Regions from separate parts of the Blautia hansenii DSM 20583 genome, predicted to be linked through region 2. Evidence: predicted binding sites of a transcription regulator. Region 2 holds the regulator's gene; the other holds the start of a gene.
What was found. The regulator NrdR, encoded in region 2, represses ribonucleotide reductase genes. The targets are predictions, from matches to a motif close to CACAANATNTTGTG.
Positions count from the first base shown of each region.

Region 1: a site for NrdR is predicted at 1,934-1,947, ahead of nrdD (anaerobic ribonucleoside-triphosphate reductase). Genes of this name have one in related genera too.

Region 1 covers NZ_CP022413.2:480,087-484,305, forward strand. The annotation lists gene dapF (diaminopimelate epimerase) at 1-175, shown strand, start outside; gene CGC63_RS02375 (MATE family efflux transporter) at 194-1,558, shown strand; gene nrdD (anaerobic ribonucleoside-triphosphate reductase) at 1,974-4,109, shown strand; gene CGC63_RS02385 (cation:proton antiporter) at 4,208-4,219, shown strand, end outside.
Region 2 covers NZ_CP022413.2:842,800-847,018, forward strand. The annotation lists gene CGC63_RS04270 (M42 family metallopeptidase) at 71-1,102, opposite strand; gene CGC63_RS04275 (FprA family A-type flavoprotein) at 1,245-2,408, shown strand; gene nrdR (transcriptional regulator NrdR) at 2,459-2,908, shown strand; gene CGC63_RS04285 (DUF4364 family protein) at 2,980-3,492, opposite strand; gene mnmL (tRNA modification radical SAM protein MnmL/YtqA) at 3,496-4,219, opposite strand, start outside.

The DNA of each region.
Region 1 (4,219 bases), 360 kb from region 2:
CGGAACAGGAGCCTGTGCTGTGGCAGTAGCGTCTGTTTTAAACGGATATACAGAAGATGAAGTGACCGTAAGACTTTTGGGCGGAGATTTAAAAATTTTCTGGGACAGAGCAGAAAACTTTGTTTATATGACAGGACCCGCAGAGGTTGTGTTTGAAGGTGAAATTGAAATTTAAGAAAAGGATTGAAGGAAAATGATTTTTACAAAAAGGATGAGTCTTGAGGATAAGAGGTTTTATTCCCATGTATTTCGTCTGGTTATGCCTATGGCGGTTCAGAACCTCATTAATGTAGGAGTGACCTCCACAGACGTTATTATGCTGGGAAAAGTAGGGGAAACGGCGTTGTCGGGAGTATCGCTGGCAAATCAGATTTACTTTATTTTATCCCTGCTGTATTTTGGGCTTACCTCCGGCGCCTGTGTTTTGACTGCGCAGTACTGGGGGAAAAAGGATACGAGAACCATTGAAAAGGTCATGGGAATGTCTTTTCGCATTTCCATTCTGGCGGGAATTGTGTTTGCGGCAGCGGCATTTTTCTTCCCGTATCAGCTAATGCGTATTTTTACGGCGGATGAAGCAGTAATTGCCGCAGGTGTCAGTTACTTGAAAATCGTGGCGTTTTCTTATGTATTGTCAGCCTTTACAAATGTATATTTAAACATTATACGAAGCATTGAGCAAGTTGTCATAGCGACAGTTGTCTATGGAACTTCTCTTGCGGCAAATATTGTTTTAAACGCAATCTTTATTTTCGGACTTTTCGGGGCACCGGCTATGGGAGCGGCAGGGGCGGCTCTCGGAACACTCTGTTCCCGTGCCGTTGAAGTGGTGATTGTGGTATTTTATGCAGTGAAAATAAACCATGTGGTGAAAATCCGATTTAAGGACTGGTTTGTAAAGGATAAAGCGCTTTCAAAGGATTTCTTTACCTATGCTTTACCTGTGCTTTTAAATGAAATTGCATGGGGAGCGGGAATGGCTGCGATTTCAGCGATTGTAGGGCATTTGGGAAGCTCTGCGGTAGCAGCTCATTCTGTGGCGCAGGTGTGCAGACAGCTTTCTATGGTTATCGGATTTGGTATTTCCAGTGCAACGGCAATTATGATTGGAAAAGCCATTGGTGAGAAAAAAGAAGAGCTGGCAAGGGAATACGGAAAGAAATTCGTCAAAATTGCCATTGTATGCGGTATCGGCGGCGGATTGCTCATATTGGCGATTTCCCCATTTGTGCGAAGTATGCTGAACCTGACACCGCTGGCAAAAAGCTATCTTACAGCTATGATGTTTATTATGTCTTACTATGTAGTGGGACAATCCATTAACACTACTTTGATTGTAGGGGTATTTCGTGCCGGCGGAGATACACGGTTTGGACTGATTTTGGATGTGGGCGTTATGTGGCTTTGCTCTATTTTAGGAGCGGCAGTGGGAGCTTTTGTCATTGGAATTCCAATGCCTTGGGTGTATATTCTGCTGTGCAGTGATGAAATTATTAAAATACCGTTTTCCATATATCGGTATAAAACTTATAAATGGTTAAATAACGTGACACGATAAAAATAAGGGGGAAACCTCTTATTTTTTTGTTTCATAGGAAATTGCGTCCTATGAAACAAAAATGCTCCGCAAGGATGCGCAGCAATGCAATCTTTTTTATCAAATGCTCTTGACAAAAAGAAAATTGTGCACTTTGGATAATGTAAAATCGACTTTGGTTTCCATAACCTGAAAAACCCATGTTTTTCCTTTAAAAATAAAAAATTTTTATCTTCCTCGGAGTGTTAAAAACACGTTAAACAATGGATTTGAAAAGGAAAATGGATATAAATGGTACAGAATTGTGCAATATTTCCCCTTTCTTTTCGGAAGAAAAAATGGTATACTGTGGAATACAAAATGTTGTGAAAACAAAAGTGAAAAAATATTATGAAATACCAGATATAGTGTTACAAAAGTTTATGAGGTGAAAGTGATGATGTATGTAATTAAGAAAGACGGAACAAAAGAGGATTTCAATATCCAGAAAATTGTGCGTGCAGTGAACAAATCTGCATCCAGAATTATGTATGACTTTAAAAAGGATGAGATTGATTTTCTTTGTGAATACGCAGAGGAAAAAGCGCAGTCCTTGGAGAAGGAAGAAATCTCTATTCAGGATATGCACAATATTGTAGAGGGAGCACTGGAAAAGGTAAATCCTGCGGTTGCAAAAAGCTACCGTGATTACCGCAATTACAAACATGATTTTATTCACATGATGGATGAGGTTTATACAAAGAGCCAGTCCATCCGATATATCGGCGATAAGAGCAATGCCAATACAGACAGTGCTCTCGTTGCTACAAAGAGAAGTCTTATTTTCAATGAATTAAACAAAGAATTGTATCGAAAATTCTTTATGACAAGAAACGAGCTTCAGGCATGTAAAGACGGATATATTTATATTCATGACCAATCCGCACGTCTGGACACCATGAACTGCTGTCTGTTTGACGTGGCAAACGTGCTGCGGGGCGGCTTTGAAATGGGAAATGTATGGTATAACGAGCCAAAGACGCTGGACACTGCTTTTGACGTTATGGGAGACATTATTTTAAGCACGGCAGCGCAGCAGTATGGCGGGTTTACTGTACCGGAGGTAGATAAAATCCTTGCGCCTTATGCAGAGAAAAGCTATCACAAATATTGCGAGGAATTCTTGAAATACGTAGATGCTGACTGGGCGCCTGCAAAGGAGAGAGCACATCAGTATGCCATGGACAAGGTTCGCCGTGATTTTGATCAGGGCTGGCAGGGAATTGAATATAAATTAAATACCGTTGGTTCTTCCAGAGGCGATTATCCTTTTGTTACCGTGACATTGGGGCTGGGAATGGAACGTTTTGAGAAAATGTGCAGTATTTCTCTTTTAGAAGTACATAAAGAGGGACAGGGAAAAGAAGGGCACAAAAAACCGGTGCTGTTTCCGAAAATCGTATTCTTATATGATGAAAATATTCATGGAGAAGGAAAGGAAGGCGAGGATGTCTTTGAAGCTGGAATTTCCTGTTCCGCAAAGACCATGTATCCGGATTGGCTTTCTTTAAGCGGAAAGGGATACATATCCAGCATGTATAAGCGATATAAGAAAGTTATCAGTCCTATGGGATGCAGAGCCTTTTTAAGCCCTTGGTATGAAAGAGGCGGTATGACACCGGCAGATGACAATGATGTTCCTGTATTTGTGGGAAGATTTAATGTAGGTGCGGTAAGTCTTCATTTGCCTATGATTTTGGCAAAGGCACGTTCAGAGGACAAGGATTTCTATGAAGTGCTTGACTTTTATCTGGAAATGATCCGCAATCTTCATATCCGTACTTATGATTACTTAGGAGAGATGAAAGCATCTACCAATCCTCTTGCTTACTGTGAAGGCGGATTTTACGGCGGTAATTTAAAACCTTCTGATAAGATTAAACCGTTATTAAAGCCTATGACGGCATCTTTCGGTATTACAGCTTTAAACGAGCTTCAGGAGCTGTATAACGGTAAATCCATTCGTGAAGATGGAAAGTTTGCGTTAGAGGTACTTCAGTACATCAATAAAAAGGTGGAGCAGTACAAGAAGGAAGACGGTAATCTGTATGCAATTTACGGCACACCGGCAGAAAGCCTCTGCGGACTTCAGGTAGAACAGTTCAGAAAGAAATACGGTATTGTGGAAGGGGTTTCTGACAGACCTTATGTAAGTAACAGCTTCCATTGTCATGTAACAGAAGACATCACTCCGATTGAAAAGCAGGATTGTGAAGGTAGATTTTGGGAGCTTTGCAACGGCGGAAAAATTCAGTATGTGCGCTACCCTATCGGGTATAATGTGGATGCAATCCGTGCCTTAGTCAGACGTGCTATGGATTTGGGTTATTATGAGGGAGTCAATCTTTCTCTTGCATATTGTGATGATTGCGGACACGAAGAATTGGAAATGGATGTGTGTCCGGTATGCGGTTCTAAGAACTTGACAAAAATTGACAGAATGAACGGATACCTGTCTTACAGTCGTGTGCATGGGGATACTCGTTTAAATACGGCAAAGATGGCTGAAATCGCAGAACGTAAGTCTATGTAAGAAAGATTTTCTTCAAGATTTTGTTTCATTTTTGAAAAAATTGTGATACCATATTTTTGACTTTATAAAAATTTTAGAAAAGCAGAGGGATAAGAAATATGGAATCGTAT
Region 2 (4,219 bases):
CAAAATATGAGGAAATTATGTCGGTTTTATAAAAAAAATGAAAACTCTCTTAAGAAAAATTAAAAGAAGCTTATCCTAAATAAGATTTTAAAAGTAAAAAGGTATTTTTTACACCGTCTACGTGGCTTCGCTCATAGCCATGGGAGGCGTAGACACCTGCACCGATAAGCCCGTGACGCACATCATAGCCTGCCCGCAGAGCCGCTTCTGCATCCGAGCCATAATGAGGATAAACATCTACGGCAAAATCTGCTCCTGCATTTTTTGCAGCAGAAATTAAATCACTGACAAGCTGGTAATTATAAGGACCGCCGCTGTCCTTGGCACAGATAGATACCTGATGCTCTTTACAATTTAAGCCGTCTCCCACGCAGCCCATATCAACCGATAAAACCTCTGTGACACCCGCAGGAATAGAAGCAGAGCCTCCATGTCCAACCTCCTCATATACGGTGAAATGCTGATAGAGCTTTCTTTTTGGACAAATTCGGTTATCCTTTAAATATTTGGCATAGCCCATTAAAATAGCTGCACTTAATTTATCATCCAGAAAACGGCTTTTGATAAATCCGCTTTTGGTAATGGTTGTGCGTGGGCAGAAGCAAACAATATCCCCTGTCATAATACCCAGCGCTTCGGTGTCTGCTTTTGAGAAAACCTTTTCGTCAGGGACAATTTCCATGACATCAAAACTTCTGGAAGTTTCATCGTATTTTCCGTTTACATGAATGGAAGCATTGCAAAGCTGGCACGTACCTTCATAAGCGCCGGAAAAACGTGTGATAATTTTACAGTTTTCCCCTTCTGCATTATTGGCATTCATACCTCCCAGCGGAGAAATGGCAAGTCTGCCGTTTGCTTTAACCTCTGTAACAATAGCGCCCAGCGTATCCACATGAGCTTCCAGAAAAACGGCATTTTCAGCATCTGTTCCGCCTAAATCTACCAAGACGCCGCCTTTTACCGTCTGTGTGGGAGTATAGCCCATTGCCTTATATTCATCCATGAGATAGTCCGTTACATTTTTTGTATAGCCTGTCGGGCTGTCAATGGACAATAATTTTTGTAATTGTTCTAAAATATAATCCGTGTATTTTTCCATGATTTCAATCCTCCTATTGCTCCCATTGTAGCTTTTCCGTTATATTACGTCAAGAAAAAGAAAATTGTAGTAGAAAAATTCATTCATTCCATATATAATAGAAATAGTATGGACATATTAAAGACAAGGAGGAATATAACCCATGTATGATATGAAAATTTCAGACTCTGTTGTGTATATCGGAGTAAATGATAAAACCATTGATTTGTTTGAAAGTCAGTATAAGGTACCAAATGGAGTTTCTTACAATTCTTATGTAATTTTAGATGAAAAAGTAGCTGTTATGGATACTGTGGATAAACGTGCCACAGAGCAATGGATGGAAAATTTATCTCAGGCGTTAAACGGCCGCAGTGTGGATTACCTTGTAGTCTCTCATTTAGAGCCGGATCATGCGTCTAATGTTCAGAAATTAGCTGAATTATATCCGGATATGAAAATTGTGGGAAATGCAAAAATCTTTTCTATGCTTCCTCAGTTTTTCAGCATGGACCTTTCAGACAGAAGCGTTGTGGTAAAAGAAGGAGATACTTTAAGCCTTGGAAGTCACACCTTACAGTTCTTTATGGCGCCGATGGTTCACTGGCCGGAGGTTATGGTAGAGTATGAACAGTCTGAAAAAATTCTGTTTTCCGCAGACGGATTTGGAAAATTCGGCGCTCTTGATGTGGAAGAAGACTGGACAGACGAGGCCAGAAGATATTTTATCAATATTGTAGGAAAATACGGCACACAGGTACAGAATTTATTGAAGAAAGCGGCGACTCTGGATATTCAGACAATTTGTCCCCTTCATGGACCTGTTTTAAAAGAAAATCTGGGCTATTATATTGAAAAATATCTTACATGGAGCAGTTATGAGCCGGAAGAGGAAGGCGTGGTAATTGCTTACGCATCTATTCACGGAAATACGGCAAAAGCAGCCGAAAAGATGGCTGAGATTTTAAAAGAAAAAGGTGCGAAGGCAGTTTGCTGCTTTGATTTGGCGAGAGATGATATGGCAGAGGCAGTAGCAGAAGCATTCCGCTATGACAAGCTGGTAATCATGTCTCCGACTTATGACGGAGCGTTGTTCCCTTGCATGGAAGACTTTTTATATCACTTAAAAGTAAAAACTTACAAAAAGAGAACCGTAGGTATTGTGGAAAACGGTTCATGGGCGCCTATGGCCGGAAAATTGATGAAGGCTTATCTGGAAGCAATGAAAGACGTTCAGATTTGTGAGCCGGTTGTCAGCATCAAATCTGTAATGAAAGAAGCTGATGAGAAAAATCTGGAGACTCTGGCAGAGGCTTTACTGGGGTAAGAAATCAAAATCTGTGGAGATAAAACTACAAAAGACAGGAGGACTTTGCCATGAAGTGTCCGTTTTGCGGTCAGGAAAATACAAGAGTTATCGACTCAAGACCTGTACCGGATAATAATTCTATAAGACGAAGACGTCAGTGTGATGAATGTGGGAAGCGTTTTACAACGTATGAAAAAATTGAAACAATTCCCCTTGTGGTAATCAAAAAAGACCAGAGCAGAGAGCAATATGACCGTTCGAAAATTCAGGGAGGCGTTACACGTGCCTGCTATAAACGACCGATTTCCGTAAAGAAAATCGAAGAATTGATTGATGATATTGAAACCGAAATTTTCAATAAGGAAGAGCGGGAAATTCCAAGTACACTGATAGGGGAAATTGTTATGGACAAGCTCAAGGAGCTGGATGCAGTGGCTTATGTCCGATTTGCGTCTGTATATCGGGAATTCAAAGATATTGATACCTTTATGGACGAATTAAAGAAAATGATGAATTAAAAAGGGAGTTGTTGCTTTAAAAATATTCGAGATATGAATTTAAAGCGACAACTCCTTTGCGTTATATTGTCTTACATTAAGAATTCAATGAGATTTTCGTAAATATCCTGACTTTTTTCCTTCCAGTTCATACAGACGGCAGCAGCAGCTTCTTCTGTGGGAACTGCTATGGTTAAATCTACCACGGAAAAGTCATTTTTTTTCAAACGACAGCGTACGTGATAACCTTCGATTTCACTTTTGTAATAATCTGCAATAGCAGATAGTTCTTCTCGCATCTGAATAATATTTTCTTTGAAGAAAGCAGAAATATCAGATTTAATCCCATCGGAAATCTGATCCTCAAAGTAGGACAGTGTCTGTTTACCCTGAGCAGTAATCTCAAAGTAAGAGGAGTTTCGAATGGTTTTGGACTCAATCAGCTCTGAGTCAATCAGCTCTGAAATTGCCTGCTGGAGATGGAAATAGGTGGTATAGCCTTTATCCAGCACAAAACCGGATATCTGAGCATTCGTAAGCGGAAAATCCACTTTTTCCAACATATACAGAATAATCAGTTTATAGAGTGTGAGTGGCTCTGACATGACTTAATCCTCCTTATTTTCCATTGGTTTATATTGTTTTCCCTGAAAAGCGTGCCGAAGCTTACATTCTCGGTGAAGGGTGTTTAGAACGGTTCTTTTTGCGCTGCTCCATAGAGGGGCAATGAGCAAATCCTTTGGACCGTCACCGGTGAGACGGTGAATGACAATTTCCGGATTAAGATGCTCCAGACAGTCTATGACAAGCTCCAAGTATTCCTCCATAGAGTATACCTGAAATTTTCCTGCCAGATAATCCTCTGCCAAATCGGTTCCTTTTAATACATGAAGAAGCTGCAATTTAATGCCCTGAATATCCCCGTGATTAAGATATTCTATGGTAGATAAAATATCGTTTTTGCTTTCGCCGGGAAGCCCTAAAATGGTATGTACAATCACATCCAGATTTCTTTTTCGAAGCTCTGAAACAGCCTGTTCAAAACAGGAAAGCGGATAGCCCCGACGAATATATCGGGCAGTGGTTTCGTGAATGGTTTGAAGACCTAATTCCACCCATACAGGCTTTTTTTGATTTAACTCATCCAGAAGCTGTAAAATATCTTCACCCAGACAATCCGGTCTGGTTCCGATAGAAATTGCTACAATATCAGGGTGTGAAATCGCTTCCGTATAAATTTTTCGTAAGTAATCCACAGGAGCATAAGTATTGGTGTAGGCTTGAAAGTAAGCAATAAATTTTGCTACGCCCCGCTTTTGCCGAATAGAAGCT